Methylicorpusculum oleiharenae: one gene and its partner. The protein of the gene in region 2 binds, or shares a complex with, the protein of the main gene of each other region. Links are inferred from orthologs where the notes say so. Each region holds a gene or a part of one and is shown on either strand. Other genes may lie near its edges. The genes, in order: uvrA and mfd.

Region 1 (11,266 bases), 1.6 Mb from region 2 along the record:
GCTCTAAGGCTTGGATATGACCAGTTGGGTCAATCTCAACGTGTATGGTTTTTAGCATGGCTTTGTTCCTAAATAGCAATCAAGGATAGTAGCATTGACATAGATATGCGCGCGCATGGCCTACATCAGGTTACAGCCCGCGCAAACTCTAATCAACGCTGCATCTTTGCCTTTGTACAGCACGATGTTGACATGTGTTTTTTTTTAATTTATAGACCAAAATTCATCTCTGTGTAATTTGTCCGAGGTGTTCGGCAAATGCAGAAGGTCGTGATTGGTGTCTTCGATGCCATAAAGCATAGACCGTTTCAGCGAGCGGCAGCATTTTTTCAAGACGTTATCGACTTTGATTAAGACATCGTCTGAATTTTGGATGACTGGTCGGATTAATTTATTAAATTTCGCGTATTCAACTAACAAGTGCATGATCAATAACCCGCTGGCTTAAACCTATCCCCATGAGACTGTATTATGCTTATAGCTCTGGGTATCGGCCGGAAACAGAGGCTGACCCGGTATTGCTTTCGCATTTTTATGCATTGTTTATATCGCTATGGAGTTCATTGGTATTGAGATCGATCATGGCCACATTGTAGCGTTGTAGTTCCGCTAAAAAAGACACACGCTCCATGTCCGCAAGTGTAGCCACCATGCCTGATGAGAGTCGTTTCATTTCGAATAACTTTACAGCCATGGCTATTTTGGCTTCACGAGCAAATTGTTCAGGTGTGCATTGGATCGCACCGGGCAGATTGGGTGGCACATTGATAAGGATTTGCATGGCGTTTCTCGGTTATTTGAGATTTTGTAATTGCTAGCACAACAATGGAACTCACCCTTTTCGCTAAGTTCAGAGCCGATATTCGGCCAATGGATCGGAACCGGCATTATCGCGAAACGAACCTGTGGCGGCCTCGTCATTTGCCAATACCCAGGCCACCACATCAAGTGGCTCATCTCCTTTGATCAATCGTTGCGTTTCCTCTCTAAAGCGATCGAAAATCCCATTAAGCGGATCACCGCTTCGTAGTCGCCTAGCGCTGTCTATAACCGCTGCGGCACGATTGAGCCGCGCTTGCAATAAGCGAATCTGCTCCTGTTTGGTTTGCAGCGACTCCACCAGAACGCTATGCAAGCGAGACGAATTGCGCCATTCTTCCCTCAATTGTCGTAACTTCTGTGCTATCGCTTCAGATGTCAATTCACCATCGCATAACTGATAAGTCACAAAGACACCATGCGCAATAACGACAAATAATGTCAGCGTACGCACTCGCACGCCGTCCGGGCTATAAACCAGTCTGCCATCGGCATCGAGGTGCAAAACATCGAAATAGACTGCTATTCCAAAAGTTGCGCCAGCGATCCAGTCACCCTGACGGTATGTTTCCAGTATACAGTCAAAACGTTTAGTCTGGATTTCCAAGTCCCGACCATCCAGTTCGATGTGGAACGAATCAAACATCCCCATTTCACTAATCCTCAATCATTGAGCTTTCCAGAGCCATAGGTCTTGTTGGAGTGGCCTCTGATTCGATAATCGTTTCTTCAACGTCATTGGCGATGGTCATCAGTGACTTGTCTATTTTGTTATTGGTTGAATCACATTTTAATTCCGTTTCGATTCCAATACCCATCATGCAGAAACGTTTGTGGTTTGATTGTGTTCAATCGAATTGCGATAGAGATCAATGATTGGAAAGCAAAGTTCGTAATCGCCCCAAATTAATTCACCATATTCCACTCTAAAACCCGCAAAACGGGCCGGTTCCAAGTATGCTCGAATGTCGGGATGATGTGAGCGGGAAAGAAATAATTTGAAGTCAATTTCTTGTGAGGTGTTGTCATCAAAAATGAGCCTGATGCGGAATTCTCCTATTTGCATTGCGGAGATTATATTGATTGAGGTGCCTTTCATTTGAGTCTCCCGTTGATACGTTCAGGTGTAAATGGTATTCAAGCCCGCTCGGCAATTCTGGGCAGGGTAATATAAAAAACCCGCCAGCCCAATAATAAAACCATTATGGCTATTCCCGCTGCAACCGGCAATGCTGTCATTTGACTTAACGTTTGGCCGGCCAACAATTCCTGAGTAGCGATGACCAGAGGACTGAACGGATTTAACGTATTTACCCATACAAAGGGCTCTCTGATCGGGGGCGGATAGAGAATTGGTGCTAAAAACATGCCGAACGTCAGGATCATACTGATTGCATTACCCGCATCACGAAACACCAAGTTGAGTATGGCCATGAAAAAACCGATACCGAGCGCCATCATAATGACCAAAATCAAGATGAGAGGAATGGCCAAAGCATGTATTGAAGGCAAATAACCGTACCAGATGAATACAGCAGCAATCGGTACCAAACGTATCAAAAAATCGATACCTGCCTGCCCAACTGAAGCAAACACCAGGGCTTCTTTGGTAAAGTTGATTTTTGTCACCAATGAACCGGCATTAACCAAGCTGTTGGTGCTACCCACCAAACAACTTGAAAATAGCTGCCAAACGGATAAGCTCCATAATGCGTGCAAGACATAAGGCAAACTGGTTTCACCCATGTCAAAGACCCTGTGTTTAGCCAAAAAGGTAAATAGAGCTACTGTGACAATTTGCGGAAGAACGGCCCAGACATAACCCAAAATCGATTGCCGGTAGCGGACAGCAAAATCTCTTTTCATCAACCTCAGGATGAGCTCCCTGCTTTGCCAGACAGATCTAACCATGATCACCCAGACTAAAAGACCGGACTGACGGCGAGCATTGGGTGTATAGACGGTGATAATTTCGTGTTGTTTTTCCATTTAAAGGGATGTTCGTATATCAATTCAGTTTCTTGTTAGGTTGCCAACAGAATACAACTCAAACCTAAACCGTTTACTTAAATTCAAAGTGCCATGAGTATAGTGCGAGTCTTCTATTTCGCCTATGCTAAAACCCTACTGCAAACCGGGAACAATTAATTAACTGATCCTTTGTGCGTCTGGACACTCACTTTCCCGTTGATTAGCGGTAAGATGATTACCTCACTCAACATGGTTGACCTTTAAGCGTGCTTTCCACTGGTTTCGCATAACGCATGACAGATACTTTTACTTCAGATAACTCGATGTTGGCTTTCGATCGTCAGCATATTTGGCACCCTTACACGTCGTTGACTGCTCCGGATCCTGTTTATGCGGTCGAATCTGCTGCAGGCGTTATGCTCAAATTAACAGATGGGCGAGAGCTGATCGACGGCATGTCCTCCTGGTGGGCCGCGATTCATGGTTATAACCACCCGCGTTTAAATCAGGCGGCCAGCGATCAATTAAACAAAATGTCGCATGTCATGTTCGGCGGCATAACTCATTCTCCTGCGATTGAGCTTGCGCAGCGTTTAATTGAGATGACACCTGAAAATCTTGATGCCGTGTTCTATTGTGATTCCGGCTCAGTCAGTGTAGAAGTGGCTCAAAAAATGGCGATTCAATACTGGCAGGCGCAGGGAAAAAGCCATAAGCACCGGTTTATTGCGTTGCGCGGGGGGTATCATGGCGATACCTTTGGCGCAATGTCGGTGTGTGACCCGGTCACCGGCATGCATCATTTATTTGGCGATGTGATGCCCAAGCAGTTATTTGCGCCTCGCCCTGCTTGCCGTTTTGGCGCCGTCTGGCACCCTGATGATACCGTTCAACTGGAAACGCTGTTAAAAGCCAACCACGACAACTGTGCAGCCTTGATTCTGGAGCCTGTTGTTCAAGGTGCAGGCGGGATGTGGTTTTATCATCCCGGTTATCTGAAGGCAGCGCGCGAGCTCTGCGACCGCTATCAAGTGCTGTTGATCGCTGATGAAATCGCCACGGGATTTGGCCGCACCGGCCGTTTGTTTGCTTGTGAACATGCCGATATTTCACCGGATATTTTATGTATCGGAAAAGCGTTAACCGGCGGCTATTTGTCTTTAGCTGCGACGCTGACCAGCCAGGCTATTGCCCGAGTCATATCGAATGGTGAAGCCGGGTGCTTCATGCATGGCCCTACTTTTATGGGCAACCCTTTGGCTTGCCGTATCGCCTCGGCCAGCATCGATGTGTTACTGGAATCAGACTGGCAAGCCAATACAGCGATGATTGAACGCGGCTTAAACAAAGGTCTGTCGCGTTGCCGCGATTTACCGGGAGTCAATGACGTCAGGGTCTTAGGCGCAATAGGTGTAGTTGAAATGCGGGAATCGGTCGCTGTTGCCAAAATTCAGGCCAGACTGGTAGAGCTAGGAGTATGGTTAAGGCCATTCGGACGATTGATTTATCTGATGCCCCCCTTCATTATCAGCGCATCCCAGCTTCAATCATTAACCTCGGCAGTGTACATAGTTATCAGTGAAGGCAATACAGCATAAATATATATGAATAAATGGCTTGTTTATTTTAACGATCTAAACCCGGCAACAATAAAAGCTATCGCCATCCTGGTATTAATCCTTGGTGTCGGACTCTCAGTTGTTTTTCTAGTCAGGCGCCGGCGAGGTAAACATCATCTAAAACAACCATCCCAGCCACCACCCAAATCTCTCGATTGGCATACCCTGGCAATCAACGAAGTATTTAAGCGCCTGGATGCTTCTGCTCAGGGCTTGTCGTCAAAATCAGCAGACGAACGCTTGATTAAATTTGGCCCCAATCAATTGATGGAAGCGCCACCGACCTCGATTGGCTACCTGTTATTATCTCAATTTAAAAATTTTCTGATCGTTATCCTGATTTTTGCGGCGTTATTGGCAGCAGCGATAGGGGATATACGGGATGGACTCGTCATATTAACCGTTGTGCTGATCAACGCATTTTTGGGGTTTTATCAGGAATACCGGGCCGAACAATCCCTGGCCGCCCTCAAAAAAATGCTGGCGTTAAAAGCCAAAGTCAAACGGGATGAGCATATTCAGGAACTGTTCGTCACTCAATTGGTACCCGGCGATCTAGTGATTTTGGAAGCAGGGGACAAACTCCCAGCAGACGGGCTTATCGTCAATGCCCATAGCCTGGAAATTGACGAATCTTCATTAACCGGTGAATCCATTCCTGTCCCTAAAAGGGCCGGCAAGCTGGAAAAAAAGGATAGTCCTCTTTCCGAACAAAGCAATCGGCTGTTCATGAATACGGTCGTTACTCACGGCCGGGCAGAAATGATAGTCACCGAAACCGGCATGCAGACCGCAATCGGCCGAATAGCTGATCTTTTAGCTTCTTCATCCGAAAGCTCAACCCCTTTGCAAGTCCAGCTTGACAGTTTGGGCAAGCGGCTGGCTTTTAGTGCATTTGTGATTATTTTACTTTTATTCGCAAGTGCGCTGCTTCGCGGCGAACCTTTAATCAAGACCGCTTTTACCGCCATTGCATTGGCAGTGGCCGCAATTCCCGAGGGTTTACCTGCAGTTGTAACCGTCACGCTGGCTTTGGGCATGCACCGGATGGCCCGGCAAAACGCCATCGTTAAACGCCTGGCGGCCGTCGAAACACTGGGCTGCACGACGGTTATTTGCAGCGATAAAACCGGTACGTTAACCCATAATCAAATGACGGTAAGAGCCTTACACTATCAAGACAATCACTATGGCGTGAGTGGCCAAGGCTACAGTTTAACGGGCGAAATCAAGCTGGACAGCGACAGCGTTCCTATCGACTTTGCACCGCTGTTAAACGCCTTGATATTGTGCAATGACAGCCAATTGCGCGAGGGTCAAGTCATAGGTGACCCTATGGAAGCCGCTTTGCTGGTCTTGGCGGCAAAAGGCGGACTGGATAGTGCGGCGGTTAAATCGCAATTCAAACGATTGGCTGAAATCCCATTCGATGCGGCAAACAAGTTTATGGCAACTTTCCACGAACAAGGTGAACGGGTCGTGGTATTTATCAAAGGCGCGCCCGAAATACTGTTATCGCATTGCACCTATCAACTGAATGCCTCAGGCTCCAACAACCCGGTCGAGCATGTCAAAATCATCAATGCAAACGAACGTATGGCAGCGACAGGGCTGCGTATACTCGCTGTCGCCATGACCGATATTGCCGCTGAAGACTTTAATCCACAAGGCGATTTGCTAAGCCACATCAATAATCTCGGATTCATTGCCTTGATCGGTTTAATGGACCCGCCCAGACAGGAAGCCAGAGAGGCAATTGCTTTGTGCCGCAAGGCAGGTATCAAGGTCAAAATGATTACCGGCGATCAAAAAGTGACGGCAACCGCCATTGCTGATGAATTAGGTCTAAGCGGTAATGTAATGGACGGTGATGAATTAGCGAAACTGGATAATCAGGCGTTAGCTGAACAAATCGATCATATTGCAGTATTTGCCCGCACTGCTCCCGAACAGAAAGTACGCATTGTCACTGCCTTACAAGAAAACGGCGAAGTCGTCGCAATGACCGGAGATGGCGTCAATGACGCGCCCGCACTCAAACATGCCGATATCGGAGTAGCCATGGGCATCAGCGGTACGGATGTTGCCCGCGAATCAGCGTCGATGATTCTGACGGACGACAATTTTGCAACCATTGTCAGAGCTGTTCAGGAAGGACGCAGCCTGTACGAAAACATGATTAAATTTATACGCTATCAGTTGTCGACCAATATTGGCGCTATATTGACCGTTGCCGCAGCGCCGCTACTGAGTCTGCCTGTGCCTTTTTCGGCGATTCAGTTATTGTGGATCAATATCATTATGGACGGTCCGCCCGCCATTGCTTTGGGAATCGATCCATCGCGTCCCGCCTGCATGAACGAGCCCCCTCGCCCACCCAAGTCACGAATTCTGTCATTGCCGCGCTTTGGCAATTTGTTCAGTTATGGTCTCACCATGGCTTGCGGCACATTGGGCATTTTGGCTTACAGCCTGCAAAATAGCGATAAAAGTCATGCCATCACTCTGGCTTTCACCACTTTTGTGCTGTTTCAGATATTCAACGTGTTTAACGCCCGCTCGGAAAAACGTTCGGCATTTAACCGGCAATTTTTCATGAACCACATGCTCTGGCTGGCTCTGGTTTGCGTCGTGTTATTGCAAATCCTGGTTGTACACTGGCCGCCCGCGCAACTCATTTTTCATACCGTGCCGTTGACATTAAACGACTGGCTTTTGGCTACGGGCATTGCGGCATCAGTATTAGTATTGGAAGAAACGCGAAAACTGCTGCAACGCTGTATATCGGCAATAGTAAAATGCAAACCGAAAAAGAGCATTTAGCACGAATTGCAGCGTTTTCTTGCTGGTATGAGCCGAGAAAATCAGGTTGCAAGGATGGGAAAGTCCAACACCATCCATGGCTTCTGAACCTTATAAAATGGGAGGTACCTTTTAGTTAAGGCCATCGTAATGAATCGATAGGCTTGTAACGTAGGTGCGGGGTGATCAGATACCCATTAAGTTATTCAAGCTATGTCCTTAGTTTTGAATTAAGCGATGATAAGCCTTATAGTACAAGGCTGTTTTATATACGGACAATTAATGGACACCATCAGCATACGCGGCGCTAGAACCCATAATCTCAAAAATATCGATCTGGATTTACCTCGTGATCAGCTCATAGTGATTACCGGCCTTTCGGGCTCCGGCAAATCTTCACTGGCATTTGATACGATTTACGCTGAAGGCCAGCGGCGCTATGTGGAATCGCTCTCTGCTTATGCCCGTCAGTTTCTTTCGATGATGGAAAAACCGGATGTCGATCATATTGAAGGCTTGTCTCCGGCCATCTCCATCGAACAAAAATCCACGTCGCACAATCCGCGATCCACCGTCGGCACCATCACCGAAATTTATGATTATCTGCGCTTGCTGTATGCCCGGGCCGGAACCCCGCGTTGCCCTGAGCATCAGGTTTCGCTGGCCGCGCAAACGATCAGTCAAATGGTCGATACCGTTTTGGCCCAGCCCGAAGGGCAGCGCTGGATGCTGCTGGCACCGGTAATTAACGACAGAAAAGGCGAACATCTGCAATTATTCGAGGACTTACGCTCGCAAGGCTTTATCAGAGCCCGCATTGATGGCGTCGTTGTCGACCTGGACGATTCCCCCACGCTGGATCCGAAAAAGAAACACACCATCGAAGTCATCGTTGACCGGTTTAAAGTCCGCGAAGATATCAGCTTGCGTCTGGCCGAGTCCTTTGAAACCGCGTTACGCATCTCGGAAGGTATTGCTCTGGCAGTCAGCATGGAAGAAGGCGATTCAACCACCCTGCTCTTTTCCGAACGCTATGCCTGCCCTCACTGCGGCTACAGCCTGACCGAACTTGAGCCCCGCATATTCTCGTTTAACAACCCGAAAGGCGCGTGTCCCAGTTGCGATGGCTTGGGCGTCAAGCAACATTTTGATCCGCAATTGGTGATTCATAATCCGGAAATCAGCCTGGCAGGCGGTGCTATTCGAGGCTGGGACAGGCGCAACGGATATTACTTCCAAATGATCTGTTCGCTGGCCGAGCATTATGGCTTCGATCCGGAACAGCCTTATCAGGAATTACCGGAAACCCTACAAAACATCTTGCTGTTCGGTAGCGGACAGGAGGTCATTCATTTTAAATTTATGAACGGCCCCCATGGACACCAAACCCGGAAATACCCGTTTGAAGGCATTATTGCCAACATGGAACGCCGCTATCATGAAACCGATTCGCAAATGGTACGGGAAGAGCTGGCTAAATACCTTTCGCAAAAACCCTGTAATACCTGCAACGGCGCACGCCTGAATTTGGCAGCGCGTAATGTGTTCATCAATGAACTGCCCTTGCATGAAGCCACCCGCTTCCCTATACGCAAATCGCTCAGCTTTTTCGAAACGCTTGATCTGCCCGGCAAACGCGGCGAAGTCGCCGCAAAAGTCGTCAAGGAAATCGTCGAAAGACTGGAATTTCTCGTCAATGTCGGACTGGATTACTTAACGCTGGATCGCAGTGCCGATACCCTCTCCGGAGGAGAAGCGCAGCGCATCCGGCTGGCGAGTCAGATTGGCGCAGGTCTGGTCGGTGTCATGTATGTACTGGATGAACCGTCCATAGGCTTGCATCAGCGCGATAACGAACGTCTGCTGAAAACCTTATTCCGGCTGCGCGATCTGGGAAATACCGTGATTGTGGTCGAACATGATGAAGACGCGATCCGCGCCGCTCAGCATGTTGTGGACATTGGTCCGGGGGCGGGTGTCCACGGAGGACAAATTGTTGCGCAAGGTACGCCGGATGAAATTATCGCCAATCCGTCATCATTGACCGGTCAATATCTGGCCGGCATTCAAACGATAGCCATTCCCGAAACCACGACGCCGGTCAATCCTGATAAAAAAATCACTATTTGCAACGCACACGGCAATAACCTGAAGCAGGTCAACATCGAAATCCCGGTCGGGTTGCTGACCTGCGTAACCGGTGTTTCCGGTTCCGGCAAATCGACACTGATCAATGACACGCTCTACCGCTTTGCGGCCCGCGCCATTAACCGCGCCGGCACTTTACCGGCTCCTTGCGACAATGTGGAAGGACTTGATTTTTTCGATAAAGTCATCGACATCGATCAAAGCCCCATCGGCCGCACACCCAGGTCCAATCCGGCCACTTACACCGGTATTTTCACTCCCATACGCGAGTTGTTTGCCGCCACACAGGAAGCGCGTTCACGCGGTTACACACCCGGCCGGTTCAGTTTTAATGTCAAAGGCGGCCGCTGCGAAGCCTGCAAAGGCGATGGTGTTATCAAAGTGGAAATGCATTTTCTGCCCGACATTTTTGTCAATTGCGACAATTGCGGGGGCAAACGTTATAACCGCGAAACACTGGAAATTCGTTACAAAGGCAAAACCATCAGCGAAATATTGAATATGACGGTAGAAGATGCTGCGCATTTTTTCAGCGCGGTGCCGATGCTCGCACGAAAACTGGATACGTTGACTGAAGTGGGCTTGAACTACATCACCTTGGGGCAAAATGCAGTCACGCTGTCAGGCGGCGAAGCGCAACGGGTTAAATTAGCGAAGGAGTTGTCAAAACGGGATACCGGAAAAACCCTTTATATACTCGATGAACCGACGACCGGCCTGCACTTTCATGACATCAAGCAATTACTTAAAGTACTGCATACCTTGCGGGATCACGGTAATACACTGGTTGTCATCGAACATAACCTTGACGTTATCAAAACCGCAGATTGGGTGATTGATATGGGACCGGAGGGTGGCGATGGGGGGGGAATGCTAGTAGCCCAAGGGACGCCTGCCGAGATATGCAGACAGGAACACTCCCATACAGGCTACTATTTGAAACGTTTTTTTGAATAACGCAGTTTATGATTTGACGGAATCGGCTATGGCGTTAAACGCTTCGACTTTTGCTTTACCCAGCGTAATCAGTTCAACGCCCGTGTCCACAACCAACTTGCACAAACCGGGTGTTTTATAGACGATAAGGCCCAGGTAGCCGATAGCGGGAATGGCAATAAAAGCGGAGATAAAGGCATTTAAACCAATCACGCTAAACAACTTGATTAACATGACAATGGCGTCCAAAGGCAACAAGACCATCGCGCCAAAGTAAACGATGACGACAAACACAAATACTACAAACACAATAAACTGAAAAAGTCTTACTAGCCCAACATTTAATTTATTCATTTTTTCTATTCCCAGGCAGGATCGAGAAACCTCACAAGCCAGCCAAATCTGACTTTCATTGCATGAAAGGCGCTAATTAAAAGGGGTGTATTATACATAAAAGCGATTTTATTTCATGCATTATTGCGGAGGCTCTTTTTTAAGAAAGAAGCGGTACAAAAACCCGCCGGCAATAAATCCGCCCAGGTGCGCCCACCAGGCAACATCTGCCGCACCGCCTTCAAAGATGACAGAAGTGCTTCCTTTGTATAGCTGAATAATCACCCACAAACCCAGAAAACCGATAGCGGGCACATGGATAATGATGGGCAAAAAGAAAATCGGCACCCACAAAATAACTCTTTCCATCGGATACAGAAAAAAGTAAGCGGCCAAGACACCGGCAATCGCCCCGGAAGCCCCTACTACCGGAATCGCCAGCATGGGATCGAAATACCATTGCATGGCAGTAGCCAGCAAGCCGCAGAGCAGGTAAAAGCACAGGTAATTGAACTTGCCCATCCGATCTTCGACGTTATCGCCAAATATCCACATAAACCACATATTGATAATCAGATGTGACCACCCGCCGTGCAGAAACAGATTGCTTATAAACGAAAAATGGTAATCATTCGGCA
Region 2 (11,920 bases):
GGCGGCTTGGTTCAAGTGCCCTGTATCGAGCGCAACGCCATGGGTTCGGTCAAAGCGATTAATGCCGCACGCATTGCTTTACGGGGCGACGGCACGCATTTTGTATCGCTGGACAAAGTGATCAAAACGATGCGCGAGACCGGTGCGGATATGAAGACGAAATACAAGGAAACTTCACGCGGCGGTTTGGCGGTTAATTTGATTGAATGCTAACCGTCACCTAACAGCATTTGACTTTGGCCAACTCGCTCCATTCGGTGGTGTACCGGCTGGATTTGTTGTTGATACTGACTTGCCAGCGCTGCCCTAGGCCCGTCGCAGCAACGGTGATGGCTTTATGAAAGCGTCGGTTGATCTGATCGACAGTATCCATCAGGACGGCAGCATTGTTCGTGTGGTTTTGATCGTCATATAAAAATAAATCGTCCTGCCCAGGCTGGGTTGCAGGACGGATGTCCGACAATTGTACGCCGCATTTTTGATAGCGGTAACCGGTCTTGAAGAGTGATTTCAATAGCTGTTTGGCGGCACGGACAAGGAGCCGGGTGTCTTGTGTCGCTTGCGGCAGAATCATGCTGGCCGAACGCTGGTAATAGGGCTCCTGGGCGTTATGCGGGTTGGTGCGGATAAACACGCTGATTGCTCCTGTTACAGAGTGCTGATTTCTGAGTTTTTCTGCGGCGCGGCTGCAGAATTCGGCCAATGCTTCGGCCAGTTCATCTTCTTCGGTCAGACGTCTTTTAAAACTGCGCGAGCAGACAATTTGCTGTTTGTCCGCAACAACCTCATCCATCATCAAGCAAGCGATACCGTTCAGTTCCATCACCGTGCGTGCCAGGACAATATTAAATTGTGCTTGAATCCGGTCAACCGGTTGGTTAGCCAAATCCCAGGCAGTTAGTATGTTCAGTGTATTCAAGCGTTGGGCCAGACGCGCGCCTATACCCCAGATTTCCTTGACCGGCACCTGACGCATCAGTTTTGCCCTGCGCTCAGCGTCGGCGAGATCGACGACACCTGCGGTTTTCGGCCATTTTTTAGCCGCATAATTGGCAAGTTTCGCCAATGTTTTGGTCGGTCCCATACCGACACAGACCGGGATGCCGGTATTTTGAGCAATGGTGCGCCGGATGTTCTGACCGTATGCGAGAGGATCCTTATCGCAAATGCCTGTCAAATCCAGGAACGATTCATCGATAGAGTAGACTTCCAGCGTTGGCGAGAAGTTTTCCAGCAGCGTCATGACGCGTGCGGACATATCGGCGTACAGCGTGTAATTGGATGAAAACAGCGTGATGTGGTGTTGTTTTATCAAGCGGCTGATCTGATAGACAGGAGTGCCCATTTTTATGCCAAGCGCCTTGACTTCAGGGCTCCTGGCGACAATGCAGCCGTCGTTGTTGCTCAGTACGGCAACCGGTTTGATGGACAAGTCGGGTCTGAATACGCGTTCGCAACTGACATAGAAATTATTGCAATCCACTAAAGCGATACGTGGCTGAGCTGGCATAACCGTTAGACCGAATGAATCACGTTGGTGACCACGCCCCAGATGACCATATCCATTCCGTCCTGAACGACAATATCGGGATAAGCCGGATTCTCGGCACCCAGCACGATGACGTCACGCTCACTTTTTAAACGTTTTACCGTCAATTCGCCGTTTAGTGCGCAAATAATGATTTTACCGGTGACGGGTTCCAGCGATCGGTCTACGACCAGAATGTCGTTGGGATGAATGCCCGCACCGAGCATTGATTCGCCTTCCGCACGCACGAAAAAAGTCGCCGCCGGTCTTTGTACCAGCAACTCATTCAGATCCAGCGTTTTTTCAATATAATCGTCGGCCGGAGAGGGAAAACCCGCCGCCACTTTGCCACTGAATAAAGGTAAGGCTGTCTTGGGTGCGTCTCTGTCAGGCTGGAAAGTTTCGAATGAAACCCGGGTTTGCTGACTTTGCTGTTGACGCTGTTGCAGCAGATTTTTCAATTCCGGAATCATGCTTTCCGGTACCCGGATTGCTTGTGTCGTTTCACCGTAAACCGACGAGCCTTTTTTACGACCTGCGCCGGATCTGGCCCCGCCGCGTGTATCTTTGTGAGTGGGAAGAGTCATAATGAGCTACTATAATAATGTACACTTTTCAAAGTGACATATTAGCACTGATTTTAACTTTTCAGCGTATTTTATAGTGCGCCGGATATCTGGAGCCTATTACCGCGTAAAGTCAGGCAGCTTAACCTCAAAAAGTAACAGCAGTCTTTGCAGTTGCTGCGCCCATTGCTGGTCATCTTTCTCATAAGCCCTTTCCAGAGCCTCTTCTAAGTACGTGTTTTAAAAGTCGCCAATGCTGCCTAAATCTGCAAAAATCTAATTTTTTGCCGTGGCTAAGAAGAGACAGATTAAACGCTACCCAACCGATTTAAACGATAGAAAATGGAAGTTGATCCAAGATTTATTTTCGGCCGCCTTGCCAGGTGGGCGCCTAGACAAGTGAATTTACGCAAAATTGTTAATGCTATTTTGTATATGGCTCGTAGCGGTTGCGCCTGGCGACTCCTGCCTCTCAATGACTTTCCGCCCTATCAAACGGTATACGGATATTACCGGCGCTGGATTAAAGACGGAACATGGGAACGTATTCACGACACGCTGAGGGCTCAGGTCAGGCGAAAAGCCGGGCGTCATAAACATCCTACGGCGGGCAGTATTGATAGCCAAAGCGTTAAAACCACTGCCTTGGCCGTTATCAAAGGGTACGATGCGGCCAAATGCATCCAAGGTCGTAAACGCCATATTCTGGTGGATACCTTGGGTCTGTTGCTGGTGGTCGTCGTGACCACTGCGAATGTGCCGGAACGAGAAGGGGCGAAATTAATCCTGGCGTCACTGACGGGCAGCTGTAAAAAACTGCGGCGCATTTGGGTCGACGGTGGCTACCGTGGCCAAGAATTTAGCGCGTGGATAGCGGAGCGTTTTCGTATTGCCTGGGCCGTTGTTCTTCGATCCGATAAGGCAAAAGGCTTTGAATTGTTGCCACGTCGCTGGGTCGTGGAGCGAACCTTTGCATGGCTTTATCGCTACCGCCGGTTGAGTAAGGATTATGAAGTCAGTATTGAATCCAGTCGAGCATTTGTCCATATTGCCATGATCAATTTGATGCTCAATAGACTAACCAAAGGCTCTCCTGCCAACTTTTGAGACACGTACTAATGTTAAATGAGTCTGAAGGAGTGTTGAACTTTCTAACGGAAATGATTCGGACTAAAGCTTAAATCTCGTTCATGATGAAAAGAGCCGGACAATACCGTTCCGTTTTTTGGATGAAATTCAGTGGTTGTTGAGGGGCTTTTTTATAAAGGGGATAAAACTTTCAGGCATAAAAAAAGGACTGGGCCAAAAAAGCCTAAGTCCTTGTTTTATCTTTGGTACCGAGGGCCGGAATCGAACCGGCACGATGTTGCCATCACCGGATTTTGAATCCGGCGCGTCTACCAGTTCCGCCACCCCGGCAAAGAGAGCATAATATAATCAAAGACCGGGTGCATTGCAAGCGTATATTTGATGTATTTTTCTGTTTAATAAACTGGTAACATCGCACGCCATGAAAAAAAGCGATTATTACTACCTGTTACCGGAACATCTGATAGCCCAGAGACCTCTACCTGAACGCAGCGCGAGCCGGCTATTATGTCTTGATTCTGCGCAGTCCCAAATCAGTGACAAGCATTTTTCCGATTTTATTGATTTGGTCAATCCTGATGATCTATTGGTATTTAATAACACCAAAGTGATTCCTGCCCGGTTGTTTGGTCAAAAAGCAACGGGCGGCAAAGTTGAAATTCTGATTGAACGGATTCTGGGCAGCGATCAGGCATTAACTCATATCAGAGCGAGTAAAGCTCCCAAGCCTGATTCGTTAATTATCCTGGAGCAAGGCTATTTTTGCCGGGTTCTAGGTCGTGATAACGATCTGTTTCATTTGTCATTTCAAGGCGATAAAAGTCTGCTGGAGATGCTGACGCAAATCGGCCATATTCCGTTGCCGCCTTATATCGATAGAGCCGACGATCAAACCGACATTACCCGTTATCAAACCGTCTTTGCGCAGGAGGAAGGTGCTGTTGCTGCGCCCACTGCGGGTTTGCATTTTTCTGAAGAGGTACTTGAAGCACTGAGCGCGAAAGGGGTTCATTCGGCGTTTGTGACCTTACATGTGGGTAGCGGTACTTTTCAGCCTGTGCGCGTTGAAGACCTATCGCAGCATATCATGCATAAAGAATATTTCGCCGTACGCGAAGAAACTGTTAAGGCGGTTGAACAGGCTCGTGCCAGGGGAGGGCGTGTCATTGCGATAGGAACTACGGCAGTGCGGGCTTTGGAATCGGCGTCACAATCGGGCTGTTTGTCGGCGGGTTTTGGTGATACCGAACTCTTTATAACGCCTGGCTATCAGTTTAAATCGGTGGATGCCCTGTTGACCAATTTTCACCTGCCGGAATCTACCCTGTTAATGTTGGTTTCTGCCTTTTCCGGATACGAAAACATCATGAAAGCCTATCAGCATGCAATTGAGCAGCAATACCGGTTTTTCAGTTACGGTGATGCGATGTTGCTGACGCACTGACCCGCTGCGAAGGGTTTAAGGTTATACTACCGCCTTTTTGAATAACCGTTTCAAGCGCGCCCGGATATGCCCGAAAATCCCGATTTATTTCATTCCGCTCAACTTCCTAAATCTCCCACGCTACCCTTGATCTGGACAGGATTAAACGGATGCGGCGATTCGCTGGCGCTGGCTACCGCGATCAAACGTGAAAACCGCCTGTTTTTGATTGCGACTCCGGATAATCAAACGGCTTTGCGCCTTGAGCATGAGCTGGCGTTTTTTCTGCAAAATCAGCTGCCGATTCTGCATTTTCCCGATTGGGAAACCTTGCCGTACGACGTTTTTTCTCCGTTACCCGATATCGTTTCTGAACGCCTGAAAACCCTGGCTTTGTTACCTCAGGTTTCGCATGGCGCGTTGGTTGTGTCGGTGGCAACGCTGATGCACCGTTTGGCGCCTCGCGAACATGTGCTGGCCAACAGTTTTTCTATCAAATTGGGTGATCTGTTTAACCTTGAATTGAATCGGATCAAGCTGGAAAGCGTTGGTTACCAATGTGTTTCGCAGGTTTATCAGCATGGCGAATTTGCGGTCAGGGGCTCGATTGTCGATTTATTTCCGATGGGCAGCAAAGTTCCTTATCGCATCGAGTTATTTGATGAGGATATCGAGTCAATCAGAACCTTTGATCCGGAAACGCAGCTTTCGGTAGGTAAGGTCGAGGCGATTCATTTGTTTCCGGCTAGAGAGTTTCCCTTTACCGATGAGGCGATCAAGCATTTCAGGCAATCGTTCCGTATTCATTTTCCCGAAAGTTCGCCCAAAAACACCTTGTATCTGGATGTCAGCAAAGGCATAACCCCCGGGGGGATTGAATACTATCTGCCGCTTTTTGTGGAAGCGACTGCCACACTGTTTGATTACCTGCCCAAGTCCACGGTTCTGGTTGCCAATGATGCCTTCGAGACCCATGCCCAGGGTTTTTATGCGGAAGCGCAAGAGCGTTATCAGCAACGTAAATACGATGTTGAAAGGCCTTTGTTATCGCCCGACTTGCTGTTTCTATCCGCCGAAGAGTTGCTGGATCGTAGTGGTGGCTTTACGCGGATTACGTTAAGACAAACGCTGCAGGCAAGCGAAAGTGCGGTCGACTTTAAATGCAGGCTATTGCCTGATCTTACGATCGATGCCAAGCAAAAAGAACCGGCCCAGGCATTACGCAGCTTCATGGATGCATTCCCTGGCAAAGTGCTGTTTGTCGCCGAAACGGCAGGACACAGGGAGGGGGTTCAGGACAAACTGGCTAAAAACGGTATCCGTGTCAAGCCGGTAGAGAGTTGGGACGCCTTTCTCAAGTCCGAACAATCGCCTTGTTTGTTGGTTGCGCCTATGGACCATGGGCTCTGGCTGGATAATCCGGCACTTGCCATTATCACGCAAAGCCAACTGACCGGCGAGAAGGTCGAACAGCGTCGGCGCAGGAAAAAGTCGGCGGCTCGTGAGCTGGAAAACATCGTCAATAATCTCACTGAGTTGACTATCGGTGACCCGGTCGTGCATCAGGAACACGGAGTAGGCCGTTATCTGGGTCTGCAGACGCTGGAACTGGGCGGTGTGACCCAGGAGTTTTTGATGCTGGAGTATGCCGGCAACGACAAACTCTATGTGCCGGTGTCGTCATTGAATGTCATTGGCCGTTATACCGGGGTCAGTCCTGAGAATGCCCCTCTGCACAGATTAGGGGGCGATCAATGGGGTAAAGCCAAGAAGAAAGCCATGGAGCGGATTCGCGACGTGGCCGCCGAATTGCTGGATATCGTTGCCAAGCGTGCGCTCAAAAAAGGCCATGCATTTGCGATTGATGAAGCTGATTATCAGGCTTTTGCGGACGCATTTCCGTTCGAAGAAACACCGGATCAGCAAACCGCCATTGAAGCAATTTTGGATGACATGCTCAGTTCAAGGCCTATGGATCGGGTGATTTGCGGCGACGTCGGCTTCGGTAAGACCGAGGTATCGATGCGTGCTGCATTTATTGCCGTTCAGGGCGGCAAACAGGTGTCTGTTCTGGTGCCGACGACCTTGCTGGCACAACAGCATTATCAAAATTTTCGCGATCGGTTTGCCGACTGGCCGGTACGTATTGAAGTCATGTCGCGTTTCGTATCGCCCAAGCAGCAGCAAGTCATCATCAGCGATCTGGAGGAAGGCAAAGTCGATATTATTATCGGGACTCATAAATTACTGTCCAAAGACATCAGATACAAAGCCTTGGGTCTGGTGGTTATTGATGAGGAGCACCGCTTCGGTGTGCGCCAGAAAGAGTATTTCAAGAAACTGCGCAATGAGCTGGACATCTTGACTATGACGGCCACACCCATTCCCAGGACTTTGAATATGGCCATGTCGGGCCTGCGGGATATTTCTATCATAGCCAGTCCGCCGCCCAACCGGCATGCGATTAAAACATTCATCAGCGAATGGATAGACTCGCAGATTAAAGAAGCTTGTCAACGCGAGATCAAGCGTGGCGGCCAGGTATTTTTTCTGCACAATGATGTCAAGACCATGGAGAAAATGGCCCGTGAACTGGAATCATTGTTACCCGAAGCGCGCATTGAAATTGCGCATGGTCAAATGCCGGAGCGCGAACTGGAAAAAATCATGCTGGATTTTTACCATCAGCGTTTTAACCTGCTGCTGTGTTCCACGATTATAGAAAGCGGTATCGATATCCCCAGCGCCAACACCATTGTAATCAATCGAGCCGACAAACTGGGCCTCGCCCAGTTGCATCAGTTGCGTGGCCGGGTAGGGCGCTCGCATCACCGCGCCTATGCCTATTTTATTGTGCCGCCCAAAGCCGCAATCAGTAAAGATGCAATAAAACGGCTGGAAGCTCTGGAAGCCTCCGGAGATTTAGGTGCAGGTTTCATGCTGTCTTCTCATGACTTGGAAATTCGAGGCGCGGGAGAGTTACTGGGTGATGAACAAAGCGGTCAAATCCAGGAAATCGGCTTTACCCTTTACACTGAATTGCTGGAGCGTGCCGTTAACGCCATGAAATCCGGTAAACAACCGGAACTCGATGCGCCGCTGGATATCGGTCCCGAAGTTGACTTACAAGCCCCGGCTTTGATTCCGGAAGATTATCTTCCGGATATTCATTCCCGTCTGGTACTTTACAAACGTATCGCCAATGCTGAATCTGATGAGGATCTGCGCGAATTGCAAGTTGAAATGATCGATCGGTTCGGACTCTTGCCTGAACCGGTTAAAACGTTATTCAGCGTTGCGGAACTGAAACAGCAGGCAAGCGAACTCGGCATTAAAAAAATTGAGGCTAATGCTGCCGGCGGCCGCTTTGTGTTCTCATCAGAACCGAAAGTTAATACCGATCAACTCATCCGGCTCATACAAACCCAAGCGCAGATTTATAAATTCGACGGTGCCGACAAACTGCGGTTTATCAAGCCGTTTGCCGAGGTCACTGAAAAATTGGCATTTATCACCGAATTGCTTAGCCAGCTTACCCCGCTAGACGGCTAGGCAGATCTGATCAGTCCTGGAGTCGGTTAAAATAAGCTGGCAATTGAAATGGACTATTTTAGATGCGGCTGAAACTTTGATTTGATCTTGTTAGGCCTTCAAAACTTCGGTTTGCAAGCTCTATTCAGGTAGAATGTACGGAAAATAATAATTATTATAAAAAATGATAACACAATCAGATTCTCCCGATTTTCGCCTCATCAAAAATTACATCAAACGGGTTTTACCAAATTCTCAGGCGGTTGCCCTGTTACTCATTATACTGATCAGCTTAGGGCTTATATTAACCTTATCTGATTTGCTGATGCCTGTGTTTGCCTCCGTTGTTCTGGCTTATTTGCTGGATGGGTTGGTAGAAAAACTGATAAAAAACAAAATGCCAAGATTACCTGCTGTCTATCTGGTTTTTTCATGTTTTTTAGCTTTGCTTGGGTTCTTTATTTTTATTCTGATGCCCATGCTTTCCGGACAGGCGATAGAATTGGTTCATCACATTCCTGAGATTGTCAAGCTTGTCCAATTTGAAATTCTGCGGCTTCCTGAAATGTATCCTCAATTCATTTCCCTGGAAAGAATCCAGGATTTTATGTACACAGTGCAAAGAGAAATTTTAACTTACGGACAAGGTGCCATATCGTTCTCCGCCGCTTCAGTGGTTGGATTGGTCACTGCGATGATTTATCTGTTTTTAGTGCCGATGATGGTGTTCTTTTTTTTAAAAGATAAACGGGTTTTGTTGGCGTGGTTTGTTCAGTTTTTGCCTAGAGACAGAGTGTTAACACAAAGCGTCTGGCGTGAAGTGGATATGCAAATCGGAAATTATGTTCGAGGTAAATTTGCCGAGGTGATCATACTGATGTCTATCAGTTACGTGACTTTTTCGGCAATGGGTTTGAATTACTCTATTTTATTATCCGTATTGATGGGGCTATCGGTCGTTATTCCCTACGTCGGCGCTACTTTGGTGACATTCCCTGTGCTTGGAATAGCCTATTTCCAATGGGGTATGATCAGTGACAATTTTATGTATATTGTCATTGCCTACAGTGTCATACAGGCTTTGGATGGTGTCGTATTAGTGCCTTTGTTGTTTTCGGAAGCGGTCAATCTTCATCCCATTGCCATTATTGTAGCGATTTTGTTTTTTGGTGGCTTATGGGGGGTTTGGGGGGTGTTTTTTGCGATTCCGCTAGCTACCGTTGTTAAAGCGGTGCTAACGGCCTGGCCTCGCATTAGCGATGCCAATGACACCATTCAAGTGTAATTGAAGGGTGATAATCATTTATTGGGTTTATAGAATTTCGGAGGCATAGTCAGCCAATCGCGATCTTTCGCCCTGTTTTAAAGTGATGTGCGCGCCATGGGGCCATGTCTTAAAGCGATCAACAATGTAGGTCAGGCCTGATGTCGTTGCTGTTAAATAAGGTGTGTCAATCTGGCTCAAGTTACCGATACAGATTATTTTTGTTCCCGGTCCGGCCCGCGTTATCAGCGTCTTCATTTGCTTGGATGTCAGGTTTTGAGCCTCGTCAATAATCAGGTATCGATTGAGAAAGGTGCGGCCACGCATGAAATTAAGCGACCTGATTTTAATTCTATTCATGATCAGGTTATTGCTCACGCCCTGTTGCCAGTCGGTTTGTCCTGACTGACTCCCAAGCAATTCCAGATTATCCATTAATGCGCCCATCCAGGGAGCCATTTTTTCCTCTTCCGTACCCGGAAGAAAACCGATATCTTCCCCTACCGGCATGGTCTCGCGAGTCATGATAATCTCGTTGTAGATTTTGTTTTCCAGCGTCAGTGTCAAGCCCGCCGCCAGTGCCAGCAAGGTCTTTCCTGTGCCCGCTGTTCCTAACAGCGTGACAAAGTCGATTTCCGGATCAAGCAGTACATTGAGGGCAAAATTCTGCTCTCTATTTTTAGCCGTGATTCCCCAAACATTGTTATGAGAGTTTCGAAAATCCCTGGCTAGTTCCAGAACTGCTGTTTTGCCATCGCAGGAGCGAACAATGGCTTCAAAATTGGACTCGTTTTCTATGAAAAGGTATTGATTGGGATACCATCCGACGACTAGGGGACCTTGAAGCTTATAAAAAGTCCTACCCAATTGCTGCCAGGATTCCATTTGACTGCCGTGTTTTTCCCAGAAATCGTCATCCAGCGCTGAAGAGCCGCTGTATAACAGATTAATGTCATCCAGGGTTTGGTCATTATGATAATCTTCAGCATGAAGCGCCAGGGTGGCCGCTTTAATCCTCAGGTTAATGTCCTTGGAGACCAGGCATACTCTGATATCCGGGTGCTGTTTGCTGAGCGCCAGAACAATTGCCAAAATCGAATTGTCAGCCAGATGCCCCGGCATTGACTCAGGTAACATCGACGACAATTGACTGGTTTGAAAAAACAGCCGTCCTGCTGTCTTGTTCTCATTGTCCGGTGTATGTTCGATGCGTGATAGAGGCAGGCCCTCGGATAGGGTCTGAAAGGTAGCGCCCTGGATCAATTCATCAAGAAAACGGCTAACCTGCCGAACGTTTCGCGCAACTTCAGACAGACCTTTCTTGCCATGATCGAGTTCTTCCAGAACAATCATGGGAATGAACAGGTTATGTTCCTGAAAACGGAAAATAGCCGTTGGGTCATGCATTAAAACATTGGTATCCAATACGAACAGTTTCTTTTTGGGGTCTAACGGCAGGTTCATGTATGTTTATGCCTTCAGTTGAGTAATGGCGTCCAAGACTTCTTCTACATGGCCTTTAACTTTGACCTTACGCCATTCCCTGACCAACCGGCCTTCCTTATCCAAAAGGAACGTGCTGCGTTCTATGCCTCTTACCTGTTTGCCATACATGGATTTCATCTTTATGACATCGAATACGCTGCACAGCGTTTCGTCGGGATCCGAAATCAATTCAAATGGAAACGCCTGTTTGTACTTAAAACCTTCATGCATTTTAACGCTGTCGCGAGATACGCCTAAAATAACCGTGTTCAGCTTATCAAAATCGCTGATGTGATCACGAAATGCCTGGCCTTCCAGCGTGCAACCTGGCGTGTTGTCTTTAGGGTAAAAATAGAGCACAACATATTTTCCCAACAGGTCCGTTGATTTAATTGTAGTGTTTCCGGTTGCCGCGCCTTCAAAGGGAGGAACGAGTTCACCTGGTATTGCAATTGTCATATCAAACTCCTAACGTTTAATGGGCTCAAGAATAGCGTCAAGGTTTAGGTTATCGCAAAAATCTAAAAATTCTTCCCGCAATTGCAGTAATCGTTGATCGGAGGGAATGGTGACAATTAATTTGGTCGACAGAAGAGGCATTTGTGTATATGAATCCAGATACCGGCTGCTTTTAATTTCGATAATATTGATGTTATGCGTTGATAAGAAAACAATTAGACTGAGCATGATGTCGCTTTGATCAATTGTCATGGCTTCAATCATGTAGGGTAAACCGGCTGGATTTTCACCTTTCTTGTCTTGCCGTGATTTATAGATTTGGATTTTTAATTGTTTCTCGAGATTCTCGAAAACATTTTCGAGTTTGGCAATATGATTCCAGTTGCCTTCTACCAGCAGATACCCGGCGGTCATTCCTGACAGATCAGTGGCTCTGATCTCAAGGACGGCACACTTGCACTGGTTGATGGCCATAAGCAGTTGTTCGATGTAAGCGGTACGGCTTTTTCCTAAGACGGTGAGGGCTAATTGCATAGTCTCTTTTCCATGGTTTTTGGGCAAAGTGTACCACTAAA

Evidence for each region.
Region 1: the proteins of mfd (region 2) and uvrA are in contact, whole or in part, in a crystal structure (PDB 4DFC), measured with the Escherichia coli proteins. The link is inferred for Methylicorpusculum oleiharenae from one-to-one orthologs.

What each region holds. Positions count from the first base shown.
Region 1 is NZ_WUTY02000001.1:4,579,589-4,590,854, forward strand. The notes cover bases 7,107-10,516. They hold uvrA (excinuclease ABC subunit UvrA), read left to right. Parts: upstream 7,107-7,493; coding sequence 7,494-10,316; downstream 10,317-10,516. Other genes in these bases: GO003_RS20435 (calcium-translocating P-type ATPase, PMCA-type), read left to right, coding at 7,107-7,232; GO003_RS20445 (hypothetical protein), read right to left, coding at 10,323-10,516. Outside these bases: GO003_RS20405 (hypothetical protein), read right to left, coding at 1-58; GO003_RS20410 (UPF0175 family protein), read right to left, coding at 533-781; GO003_RS20415 (hypothetical protein), read right to left, coding at 851-1,465; GO003_RS20420 (DUF2442 domain-containing protein), read right to left, coding at 1,637-1,918; GO003_RS20425 (ABC transporter permease), read right to left, coding at 1,957-2,808; bioA (adenosylmethionine--8-amino-7-oxononanoate transaminase), read left to right, coding at 3,084-4,388; more of GO003_RS20435, read left to right, coding at 4,395-7,106; more of GO003_RS20445, read right to left, coding at 10,517-10,649; GO003_RS20450 (rhomboid family intramembrane serine protease), read right to left, coding at 10,770-11,266. UniProt on the Escherichia coli protein: The UvrABC repair system catalyzes the recognition and processing of DNA lesions. UvrA is an ATPase and a DNA-binding protein. A damage recognition complex composed of 2 UvrA and 2 UvrB subunits scans DNA for abnormalities.
Region 2 is NZ_WUTY02000001.1:3,021,210-3,033,129, forward strand. Bases 4,295-8,358 are described here. They hold mfd (transcription-repair coupling factor), read left to right. Parts: upstream 4,295-4,693; coding sequence 4,694-8,158; downstream 8,159-8,358. Other genes in these bases: queA (tRNA preQ1(34) S-adenosylmethionine ribosyltransferase-isomerase QueA), read left to right, coding at 4,295-4,627; GO003_RS13645 (AI-2E family transporter), read left to right, coding at 8,322-8,358. Also shown: GO003_RS13610 (L-serine ammonia-lyase), read left to right, coding at 1-213; GO003_RS13615 (Y-family DNA polymerase), read right to left, coding at 221-1,510; GO003_RS13620 (LexA family protein), read right to left, coding at 1,516-2,115; more of queA, read left to right, coding at 3,605-4,294; more of GO003_RS13645, read left to right, coding at 8,359-9,422; GO003_RS13650 (PhoH family protein), read right to left, coding at 9,450-10,865; GO003_RS13655 (peroxiredoxin), read right to left, coding at 10,872-11,345; GO003_RS13660 (glycine cleavage system protein R), read right to left, coding at 11,355-11,879. UniProt on the Escherichia coli protein: Couples transcription and DNA repair by recognizing RNA polymerase (RNAP) stalled at DNA lesions. Mediates ATP-dependent release of RNAP and its truncated transcript from the DNA, and recruitment of nucleotide excision repair machinery to the damaged site.